Regions from separate parts of the Variovorax sp. 10N432 genome, predicted to be linked through region 2. Evidence: predicted binding sites of a transcription regulator. Region 2 holds the regulator's gene; the other holds the start of a gene.
What was found. The regulator FNR, encoded in region 2, switches genes on or off when oxygen is low (the NO sensors DNR and NnrR bind a similar motif). The targets are predictions, from matches to a motif close to TTGATNNNNATCAA.

Region 1: AC1DF3_RS32110 (universal stress protein) is a predicted target of FNR. The motif match lies at 3,186-3,199, and genes of this name have one in related genera.

Annotation. Positions count from the first base shown of each region.
Region 1 is NZ_JBFTHX010000047.1:17,216-22,933, forward strand. Features, by position in the region: gene AC1DF3_RS32095 (universal stress protein) at 1-379, opposite strand, end outside; gene AC1DF3_RS32100 (universal stress protein) at 515-1,039, shown strand; gene AC1DF3_RS32105 (bifunctional aminoglycoside phosphotransferase/ATP-binding protein) at 1,048-2,565, opposite strand; gene AC1DF3_RS32110 (universal stress protein) at 2,612-3,124, opposite strand; gene AC1DF3_RS32115 (DUF6691 family protein) at 3,279-3,719, opposite strand; gene AC1DF3_RS32120 (YeeE/YedE family protein) at 3,730-4,164, opposite strand; gene AC1DF3_RS32125 (metalloregulator ArsR/SmtB family transcription factor) at 4,164-4,487, opposite strand; gene AC1DF3_RS32130 (MBL fold metallo-hydrolase) at 4,573-5,454, shown strand; gene AC1DF3_RS32135 (universal stress protein) at 5,626-5,718, shown strand, end outside.
Region 2 is NZ_JBFTHX010000002.1:98,198-103,915, reverse strand. Features, by position in the region: gene hemN (oxygen-independent coproporphyrinogen III oxidase) at 1-1,251, opposite strand, end outside; gene fnr (fumarate/nitrate reduction transcriptional regulator Fnr) at 1,376-2,092, shown strand; gene AC1DF3_RS02725 (hypothetical protein) at 2,073-2,318, opposite strand; gene AC1DF3_RS02720 (FixH family protein) at 2,321-2,605, opposite strand; gene ccoG (cytochrome c oxidase accessory protein CcoG) at 2,631-4,067, opposite strand; gene ccoP (cytochrome-c oxidase, cbb3-type subunit III) at 4,102-5,025, opposite strand; gene AC1DF3_RS02705 (cbb3-type cytochrome oxidase subunit 3) at 5,022-5,168, opposite strand; gene ccoO (cytochrome-c oxidase, cbb3-type subunit II) at 5,180-5,718, opposite strand, start outside.

The sequences.
Region 1 (5,718 bases), on a different contig from region 2:
TGGTGGCGACCGAGCCCAACACCAGGTTCTTCAACGCGCCCACCCCGTGCGATCCCATCACCAGGAGGTCGAACTTGCCCTTTTCCGCATGGGACGCTATCTCGTCCGCCGGGTGGCCCACCTTGTGGACCACCTCCGCGGCGATCCCCTGCTCGGCCAGCTGTGCCCGGACGGGCTCGAGAACGACGCGGGCATCGTCCTCGTAGTAGGCGTGCACGATGTCCGGCCCGGCGAAAGCCGCGGCCCGGTGCGGGACGGGCAGGACGATGTGCAGCACCGTGAATGCATGCCCCGTCACCCACAGGTCCCTGTGCGCTCCGAGGTAGGAAATCATTCGCTTCGTGTAGTCGCTGCCGTCGACGGCAAGAAGAATCTTCATGGTGCACTCCGGAGAAAGTTCTGGGGTCCCCGATGTTCGATGCCAGGGAGCGGGCGGAGTTGCGCCAGATCAAATCTCCGACGTGCAATGTCCGGATACTGAGGCCCTCATCACTGGATTTCAGAAGGGCCTGACATGTATCAACGAATTCTTGTACCCGTCGATGGCAGTCCGACATCGGAGCGCGGGCTCGACGAAGCGATCCGCATCGCCCAGCTCACCCACGGCCAATTGCGGCTGCTGCACGTGATCGATGAACTGTCCTTCGCCCTTGCCATGGATGCCTATGCGGGCTATGCGGGCGACTGGCTCGACACCTTGCGCGAGCAGGGCCGGACCCTCCTCGAGAAATGCAAGGCCACGGCGCAGGCCGCGGGCGTCGACGCCGACATCGCGTTGCGCGACACCTTCTCGGGGTCGGTGCACGAACAGGTCACGACCGAGGCCGCCAGCTGGCCCGCCGACCTGATCGTCCTCGGCACCCACGGCCGGCGCGGGGTCGGCAGGGTGGTGATGGGAAGCAGCGCCGAGAACATCCTCCGCTACGCCACCGTGCCGGTGCTGCTGGTGCGCGCGCCGGCCGAATCGAAGGCGAAGACCGAATCCCCGGGCGAGTCGACGAAGGTGGATCTGCCCTCCGCGGCGCTGTCGTTCGAATAGGCGCCCCGTCAACGCTTCAGCGCGAGCCAGCGGTCCACCAGCGGCGCGATCTTCAGCGACGCGTCGCTCATCACGTGGAACGTCGTCGCACGCTCCGCCTCGTCGAGCGGCTCGTGCGTCGCCAGTTGCCGCTCCAGCACCGGCAGGGTCGCCTCGGACGCGTCGGTCCCGCTGGATTGGCGGGCCGCGACCCGCTCGCGCAACTGCGCCGCGGTCGCTTCGCAATGGAGGATCGCGAAAGGCACGCCCAGTTCGCTGGCCAGGGCGCGGAACGCCAGCCTCTCGTCCCGGCGCAGGAACGCGGCATCCACGATCACCGGATAGCCGGCCTGCAGTGCGGTCCTGGCGCAGGCCCACAGCCGATCGAAGGTGCGCCGGGTCGCCTCGGGCGTGTAGATGTCATGGCCCTGATCCGTGGATCGGCTCAGGGGTTGCATGCCGAAGAGCCGCTTGCGCTCGACGTCGGACCGGATGCGTATCGCCCCGGCCAACGCGAGCACTTCGGTCGCGATAGTCGTTTTTCCGGACCCCGACAGGCCATGCGTGATCATCAGTCGCGCTGCAGGTCGGCCGGCCTGAGCGGCGAGGCCCGCCGCGCAGGCAAGATAGTCGGGGCCGGCCGCCGTCGCGCGCTCCCCGCACTCCCGATCCCTAAGCCTCGCCACCATGGCGCGCACCAGCGCGCGATAGACCTCGTAGGCCCGCAGCACCGGGATGGCGGCATAGTCTCCGCTGTGCTGCAGATAGACATCGAGCAAGCGGAACGCGAGGTCCTCGCGGCCGTGGGCCTTGAAGTCCATCGAGAGAAAGGCGACGTCGCTGATGACGTCGATCCAGCGCAGCGCCGGATCGAACTCGATGCAATCGAAGGCCGTCAGCTCGTCGTCGATGAGCACCACGTTGGACAAGTGAAGATCGCCGTGGCATTCACGCACGAAGCGCTTGCAGTGCCGTTCGGCCCAGGCGGTCCATAGCGCGCTTCCCTGTGCCTCCACCCAGGCCCGCAAGGCCGCCAGCGGTCCGGCAACAGGCTCGCCGGACAGGCCCGCAAGCGCGGTCTTCATCGTCCGAAGGACTTGCTCGGGTGTACCGAATGCCGAGGAGAGCGCGGCTGCGGCCGCCCGGTCGTGGAACTGGGCCAGGCGCTGCGCGAAGCGCGCCAGTTGGTCGATCCGGAGCCGGCCGTCCAGGAGCAGATTGCGCAGCAGGGAAGCCTCCGGAAAGCGCCTCATGCGGACCACATAGTCGATCGGCTCGCCGGCGCCCAGGTGCGGGGCATCGGGCGTCCCGCACACCGCCGTCACGTCGATGTAGATCTCGGGCGCAAGCCGGCGGTTGAGCCGCAATTCTTCTTCGCAGAAATGCTTGCGTGCCGCCAGCGTGCGGAAGTCGACAAACGGCAGGCCCACCGGCTTCTTCAGCTTGTAGGCCAAGCGGTCGGTCAGCAGCACCCAGGAGATGTGGGTTTCAATCAGCGACACCGCCAAGCCAGCTTCTGCCTGCAGGTGTTGCTGGAGCGCGGTCACCAGCGTACGGTCCGCGGGCTGGAAGGCGGTGTGAGAGGATTCCACTTCAGGCGGCCGCCATCGCGGCCGCGGACGCGCTCGCTTGCAGCAATTCGGCAGCGGCATCCTTGCCGGCGGGTGCGCGGACCAGCAGGACGGGCACGGGCGCCTGCCGAAGGATGCGCTCCGCGCCGCTTCCCAGAACCAGCCGCGCCGCTCCGCGCCGCCCGTGGGTGCCGAGCACGATCAGTTCGGCTCCCCAGTCCAAGGCCTCGGCCGCGACCTTGTCCTGCACCGAGCCGGGAAAGTTGTCGCCGAGGCGAGTATCCACATCGACCCCGGCGGCCTGGACGGTGGCCTGCGCCTCGCCCAGGATCCGCGAGCCCTCGCTGCGCAGCTGCTTCAGAAGGTCGTCCGCATGGCGCGGTTCGCTGCCGAGCGCCAACGCGAACGAAAGATCGTCGATCACGTGGAACAGGCGAATCCGCCCCTGCGTCAGTTTCGCGATGCGGATCGCTTCGCCGAGGCCGTGGTTCGAGGTCGAACTGCCATCGATGGGAACGAGGATTCGCTGGTACATGGGGACCTCCTTCGAAAGTGGATCGAGGCCTCGGAGTATTGGCGCGCTGCGCACCCGCGAGTTGATGCAGCGCAAGTTCGTGATCGACATGACAAGCGCGAAGGCTCCGCAAGCCGGATCCTGAAGATCCAATAGGCGCCAAGCCCGCTCAGGCTCAGGCGGTTCGGGATGCTGGCGCGCGCCGGCGCAGTTCGAGCAACTCGAACAGCGCCATGCCCGCCAGCATCGCGGCGATGAAGACCACCGCCTTGACCTCGCCCATGCCGAGCGACACCAGCGCCGGCCCTGGGCAGAAGCCGGCGATGCCCCAGCCAACGCCGAACAGCAGGCTGCCGCCGACCAGGCGGCGGTCGATGAGGCGCGACGAAGGTAGCCGCATCGGGGCGCCGAGCAGCGAGGCGGCACGCCGGTTCGCAACCATGAATGCCACCGTGCCAACGGCGATGGCCCCTGCCATCACGAACGCCAGCGACGGATCCCAGTGGCCAGCCAGGTCGAGGAAGCCGAGCACCTTGGCCGGATTGGCCATCCCGGAAACGATCAGGCCCAGGCCGAAGACCAGCCCGGAGAGCAGCGAAGCGAGCACGATGAGCATGGCGAAAACCTCAGATTCCGAGCAGGTGGCGAATCACGAACACCGTCACGAATCCGGCGCCCATGAAGGCCGCCGTGGCGACGAGCGAGCGCGGTGACAGGCGGGACAGGCCGCACACGCCATGACCGCTGGTGCAGCCGGCACCGTAGCGGGCGCCTGCGCCCACGAGCAGCCCTGCGAGCACCAACGCGCCGTAGCCGGCGTCGATCCGGGGCGCGGGCACGGCAGCGAACACGGCATACGCCAGCGGCGCGCCGATCAAGCCCAGGACAAAGGCCACACGCCATGCCACGTCGCCGGCGACAGGCCGGAGCAGTCCGCCGAGCACCCCGCTGATGCCGGCGATGCGCCCGTTGAGCAGCACGAACATCGCCGCGGCGATGCCGATCAGAAGACCGCCGCCCAATGCGGCAAGCGGCGTGAAGTGGTTCCAGTCGATGGTCATCAGGCTTCCTTCGGGCAGTACAGGCGATAGAGAAGCGAAAGGATCTCAAGCATCGCCGGGTCGGACACGCGGTAGAAGATGGTCCGACCCTCGCGGCGGGTCTGAACCACGCCCTCCCCGCGCAGCACGCCCAACTGTTGCGACAGCGTCGGCTGATGAATCCCCAGTGCCGCTTCCAGGTCGCTCACGCACATCTCGCCTTGTGACAGCTGGCAGAGCAGCAGCAGCCGGTCCTCGTTGGCGAGCAACTTGAGCGCGCCGACAGCCTGGCTTGCGGCACCGCGCAGGGCTTCAGGGTCGATGACAGGCAGTGCACGTTTCATGAAGAGCTTTTCCTTTCGGTTGAAATATTATTTGTTTTTATATAATATTTGTCAATAGATTGATGCGCAACCCGGAGCGACCGTCATGGCAAACCGAGCCACCACCCAAGGCTTTTTCGACCCCCAGACATGGACCATTTCCTATGTCGTGTGGGACCCGGCCACCCGCCGCGCCGCGGTTATCGATCCGGTGCTGGACTACGACTTCAGGTCGGGCCGCACCAGCACCCGATCGGCCGACCGGCTGCTCGCCCATGTCCGCGACAACGGCCTGCAGGTCGACTGGATCCTCGAAACCCACGCGCACGCCGACCATCTGTCCGGGGCCCGGCATGTGCAGGCCCAGGCGGGCGGGCGGATTGCCATCGGCGAGAACATCCGCCTCGTTCAATCGACCTTCAAGAAGCTGTTCAACCTCGAGCCCGGCTTCCTGCCCGATGGCAGCCAGTTCGACCACTTGTTCAAGGACGGCGAGACCTTCAGGATCGGCGACATCGAGGCCACCGCGCTGCTGGTGCCCGGCCACACCCCCGCCGACATGGCCTACCTGATCGACGGCGCGGTCTTCGTCGGCGACACGCTCTTCATGCCCGACCTGGGCAGCGCGCGCGCCGACTTCCCCGGCGGCGACGCGCGTCAGCTCTACCGCTCGATGCGAAGGCTGCTCGACCTGCCGCCCGAGACGACGATGTATGTCTGCCACGACTACCCGCCGGCCTCTCGCCAGCCTCGGTGGGAAACCACCGTGGCCGAGCAACGCGCCGGCAACATCCACGCCCGCGACGGCATCGGCGAGGACGCCTTCGTCGCGATGCGCACCGCGCGCGACGCGACGCTCGACATGCCGACCCTCATCCTCCCGTCGATCCAGGTCAACGTGCGGGGCGGGCAACTGCCGCCGCCTGACGACAACGGCATCGCCTACCTGCGCATTCCCTTGAACGCACTGCCCGCGCACGGCGGATGACGCCGGCGCGCGGGGCCGCTGACATCCGGCATCGCGCGCGCTTGATCCAGCGCAAGGCAGTTCCGGCCAGGCGCCCTAGAGTGACACTGAAGCCCACGCCGGCACGTCGCGCCAGCGTCGCTTCAAAAATTGCACACAAAGGCTCCAACTTCTTCGCACACGGGGAACGCCATGACCGCGTATCGATCCCTCCTGGTGCACCTGGACGGCACCACCCGCGCCGCCGCCCGCCTCCATCTCGCACTGCGGCTCGCGCTTGCGTGG
Region 2 (5,718 bases):
CTCGGCCGCGAAGCAGCGCTCGAAATCGACCAGGTGGGCCGAGCCGATGGTCTCGAAATCGACCCGGCCCTGGCACATGATCGCCATGATCACGGTGCGCCGCAGCACGTCGTCGCGGGTCAGCGCCAGGCCGCGCACCACCGGCAGCCGGCCCTGGTCGAGCAGGTCGTAGTACTCCTCGAGCGTCTTGGCGTTCTGGCTGTAGGTGGCGCCGACCCGGCCGATCGCCGACACGCCCAGCGCCACCAGGTCGCAGTCCGGCTGGGTGCTGTAGCCCTGGAAGTTGCGGTGCAGCCGGCCCTGCCGCTTGGCCACCGCCAGCGCGTCGCCGGGCAGCGCGAAATGGTCCATGCCGATGTAGACGTAGCCGGCCTCGGTGAACGCGGCGATAGAGCGCGACAGCATCTCGACCTTGGCCGCCGCATCGGGCAACGCCTCGGTCGCGATGCGGCGCTGGGCCTTGAAGCGCTCGGGCAGGTGGGCATAGGCATAGAGCGCGATGCGGTCGGGCCGCAGCGCGCAGACCTGGGCCAGCGTGCGGTCGAAGGAGGCCGCGCTCTGGCGCGGCAGCCCGTAGATCAGGTCGACGTTGACCGAATCGAAGCCCAGCCCGCGGGCCGTCGCCATCAGGTCGAACACCTGCCCGGCCGGCTGGATCCGGTGCACCGCCTTCTGCACGTCGGGGTCGAAATCCTGGACGCCGAAGCTCAGCCGGTTGAAGCCCAGCGCGGCCAGGGTCACCAGGCGTTCGCGGTCGACGGTGCGCGGGTCGATCTCGATCGAATGCTCGCCGTCCGGCGACAAGGTGAAGGCCTCGCGCAGCATGCCCATCAGCGTCCGCAGGCCGGCATCGTCGAGAAAGGTCGGCGTGCCGCCGCCGAGATGCAGCTGGCGGACCACGGCGCCGCGGCCGAGCCGCTCGACCTGCAGAGCGATCTCGCGCGCCAGGTAGTCCAGGTACTCGCGCCCCTTGCTCTTGTGGCGGGTCACGATCTTGTTGCAGGCGCAGTAGTAGCAGAGCGATTCGCAGAACGGGATATGCACGTAGAGCGACAGCGCCCGCGCGCTGGCGCCGGTGCTGCCGCGCTGTTCGAGCGTCTGGGCATAGTCCTCGGCCGTGAAGGCGTCGACGAAGCGGTCCGCGGTCGGGTAGGAGGTGTAGCGCGGCCCGGCGCAGTCGAACCGCTGCAGCACGGACGGCGCGGGCACCACGATGGGCGGCGTGAGGGCTGGAGCGGAGACGGGAGGCATCGCGGACGCAGGCATGGGCTTCGGTGTGTCACTATGCCGCCGTCGCGATCCGCAAACCTTGACCTGCATCAAGCATCCGGCCCACCCCCCCACGGACAATCCCCGCATGACCCCGACTGCATCAATGAAGCCCGAAAATATCAAGGTCGCCTGTTCCAACTGCAACCTGCGCGAGCTGTGCATGCCGGTCGGACTGGCGCCCGGGGAGCTGCAGCGCCTCGACGACCTGGTCGCCACGCGGCGCAAGATCAAGCGGCGCGAGACGCTGTTTCGCAATGGTGAGCCCTTCACCTCGCTCTATGCGATCCGCACCGGGGTCTTCAAGACCCGGGTCACCAGCGAGGACGGGCGCGACCAGGTCACGGGCTTCCAGATGGCCGGCGAGATCATCGGCCTCGACGGCATCGTCAACGACCAGCACACCTGCGACGCCGTCGCCCTCGAAGACTCCGAGGTCTGCGTGATGCCCTTCGAGCGCATCGAGGAACTGTCGCGCGAGGTGACGGCGCTGCAGCGCCACGTGCACCAGATCATGAGCCGCGAGATCGTCCGCGAGCATGGCGTGATGCTGCTGCTCGGCAGCATGCGGGCCGAGGAGCGGCTGGCGGCCTTCCTGCTGAACCTGGTGCAGCGGCTGCATGCGCGCGGCTTCTCGCGCTCCGAGCTGGTGCTGCGCATGACGCGCGAGGAAATCGGCAGCTACCTCGGCCTCAAGCTCGAGACCGTGAGCCGGACGATGTCGAAGTTCGCGGCCGACGGCATGGTCGAGGTCGAGCAGCGCAACGTGCGCATCCTCGATCCCGAGGCGCTGCGCCGCATCGTCAATCCGCCGGGCTGTTGAGCTCGGCCGCCGGCCGGGCCAGCAGCAGCGTCAAGGCGCCCGCCGCCGTGGCCAGCAGCCAGAAGGCAAAGAACCCGGCCGTGTAGACCGCCTGGCGAGAGGCGCCCAACGCCTCGCCGCGCCAGTTGAGGTCGCCCGGATCGACCAGTGCGAACACCAGCACCTCGAGCGCGCAGGCCAGCAGGAATGCCGGCCAGAGTATCCACATCCAGCGTTGCGCCTGCATGTTCAGCGCCTCGGCGACGGCACGTCGGCGCTCGGGGTGGCCGCGTGGTTGCGCCCGGCCACCGCCGGCATGAGCTTCTTGTCGGCCAGCGTGCGGTTGATCTCCACGCCCTTGCGGTAGTAGTCCTCGTCGACCACCGGGTCGGGCGTGCGCAGGGCCAGCCACAAGGTGGCGAAACTCGCGATCACCACCAGGCCCGGCCCGCCGATCACCATCCACACCAGCCCGAAGCGCCACCAGGGTGGACAGGGACGCGTCGCTTCGTCATGGCTGCTCTTGTCGGTCATCTTCTGCCTCCTTGGGGCCTGGATTTCATCGCGGGACCAGGAACACGGCCTTCTCGGACACGCTGCCCTGGCCGCCCTCCGCTCGAACGTCGAAATACACCTTGTGGGAACCGGCCGTCGCCGCACCGTAGGGCAGCTGCAGCCGCACCGCCACCCAGCGCGACTGCGCCGGCGCGACCTCGACCACCGGCTCCGAGGACACGTGCAGACCCTCGAGGCCGCTGGCTTCGATCCGGTAGCGCTGCACCTGCTCGGTGGCGTTCATGATCTGCAGGCGGTAGACGTTCTCGAGCTGGCCGCCCTCGACGATGCGGGCCAGCGAGGCGCGGTCGCGCACCACGTCGACCTTCAGCGGCGTGCGCGTCACCAGGCTCGCCAGCAGGCCGATGCACAGCGCGCCGAGCACCGCGGTGTAGACCAGCACCCGCGGCCGCAGAACGCGGCGCAGCACCTGGCGCGGCGTCCAGCGCCCGGCCATGCTGTTCTGCGTGGCGTAGCGGATCAGGCCGCGCGGGGTCGACATCTTGTCCATCACGATGTTGCAGGCATCGACGCACAGGCCGCAGCCGATGCATTCGTACTGCAGCCCCTGGCGGATGTCGATGCCGGTCGGGCAGACCTGGACGCACAGCTTGCAGTCGATGCAATGGCCGAACTCCGATGCGGCAGCGGCCGCCCGACCCTTGGCCGGCACGCCACGCGGTTCGCCGCGTGCCGTGTCGTAGCTCACGATGAGCGTGTCGCGGTCGAACATCGCGCTCTGGAAGCGCGCATAGGGGCACATGTACTTGCACACCTGCTCGCGCATGAAGCCAGCGTTGCCGTAGGTGGCGAAGCCGTAGAACAGCACCCAGAAGACTTCCCAGGAGCCCATCCGGGTCTGCAGGAATTCCATGGCCAGTTCGCGGATCGGCGTGAAGTAGCCGACGAAGGTGAAGCCGGTCCACAGGCCGATCGATATCCAGACCACGTGCTTGAACCACTTCTTGACCAGCTTCTCGGCCGAGAAATCGCCGCTGTCGAGCCGCATGCGCGCGATGCGGCTGCCCTCGATCTTCTCCTCGACCCACATGAAGATCTCGGTGTAGACCGTCTGCGGGCAGGCGTAGCCGCACCACAGGCGCCCCGCCACGGCAGTGAACAGGAACAGCGACAGCGCCGAGACCACCAGCAGCCCGGTCAGGTAGATCAGGTCCTGCGGATAGAGCACCAGCCCGAACAGGAAGAAGCGCCGCGCGCCGAGGTCGAACAGCACCGCCTGGCGCTGGCCCCACTCGAGCCAGGGCAGGCCGTAGAAGACCCCCTGCGTCGCGAACACCAGGGCCCAGCGCCAGCGGGCGAAATAGCCGCTGACGCTGCGCGGATAGATCTTCTTGTGGGCCGCGTAGAGCCCGACGTCCTCCTCGGCCGCCGCGATCGGGATCACGGTGCGCGGCTGCTGTGGCGTCGTCTGCTCGGTCATGGAAACGCTCATGGACAAGACTCGGGCGGCAGCCTCATTGCCCCGCGACGGTGGCCGCCTTGTTGTTCGACAGGCCCCAGACATAGGCGGTCAGCACGTGGATCTGCGCCTCGGTCAGGCGGCCCTGCTGCGCCGGCATCTGGTTGGTCTTGCCGCCGTTGATCATCGCGATGATCGCTTCCTGGCCATAGCCGTGCAGCCAGATCTTGTCGGCCAGGTTCGGCGCGCCCACCGCCGGGTTGCCGACGCCGCCGATGCCGTGGCAGGCCGCGCACGCCGTGAACTTGCTCTTGCCGAGTCCGGCGCGCACCGAATCGTGCGGGCTGTCAGACAGGCTCAGCACGTAGTTGGCGAGGTTCTTGACGTCCTCGGCCGATCCGACCGCCTCGGCCATCGGCGGCATCGTGCCGATGCGGCCGAGCGCGATGGTCTCGTGGATCTTCTCGGGCGTGCCGCCATGCAGCCAGTCGCCATCGGTGAGGTTCGGGAAGCCCTTGCTGCCGCGCGCATCCGAGCCGTGACACTGGGCGCAGTTGTTCAGGAACAGGCGCTCGCCGACGGCCATGGCGCCGCCGTCGGAGGCGAGCTTCTCGACCGGCTGCGCGGTGTAGGCGGCGTACACCGGGGCCAGCTCGGCGTTGGCCTTCTCCACCGCCTTCTCGTACTCGCCCTGGGTGCTCCAGGCCAGGGTGCCGCGGTAGCTGCCCAGCCCTGGGAACACCACCAGGTAGCCGATGCCGAACACGATGGTCAGCACGAACAGGCCCATCCACCAGCGCGGCATCGGGTTGTTCATCTCGCGCAGGTCCTCGTCCCAGACATGGCCGGTGGTGTTGTCGGCGTTCGAAGGGCCGCGGAAGCGGGCCGTCAGCCACAGCAGCAGCGCGCAGGCCAGGATGCCGCCGAGCGCGATCGCGGTGACGAAGTGCGACCAGAAGGCGTTGACGAAGTCGCTCACGACGGGTCCTCCTCGAACGGCAGGCGTGCCGCCTCTTCGAAGGCCTGCGCGTTGCGGCGCGAATACGCCCAGACCAGGATGCCGATGAAGGTCGCGAACGAGACCAGCGTGGCGGCGATTCGCAGGGTGGTGATGTTGTCCATCGCGGTTGTCCTCACTTGAGTGCCAGGCCGAGCGACTGCAGATAGGCGACCACGGCGTCCATCTCGGTCTTGCCCTTGACCGCGGCCGGCCCGGCCGAGATCTGCTCGTCGGTGTAGGGCACGCCGACCCGGCGCAGCGCCGTCATGTGGGCGGCCGACTCGGCGCCGTCGAGCGGCGCCTTCTCGAGCCAGGTGTAGGCCGGCATGTTCGACTCCGGCACCACGTCGCGCGGGTTGTTGAGGTGGATGCGGTGCCACTCGTCGCTGTACTTGCCGCCCACCCGGTGCAGGTCGGGGCCGGTGCGCTTGCTGCCCCACTGGAACGGGTGGTCGTAGACGAACTCGCCGGCCACCGAATAGTGGCCATAGCGCAGCGTCTCGGCGCGGAACGGCCGGATCATCTGCGAGTGGCAGTTGTAGCAACCCTCGCGCACGTAGATGTCGCGGCCCGCGAGTTGCAGTGGCGTCAGCGGCTCGACGCCGGCGACCGCCTCGGTGGTCGACTTCTGGAAGAACAGCGGCACGATCTCGACCAGGCCGCCGACCGCGA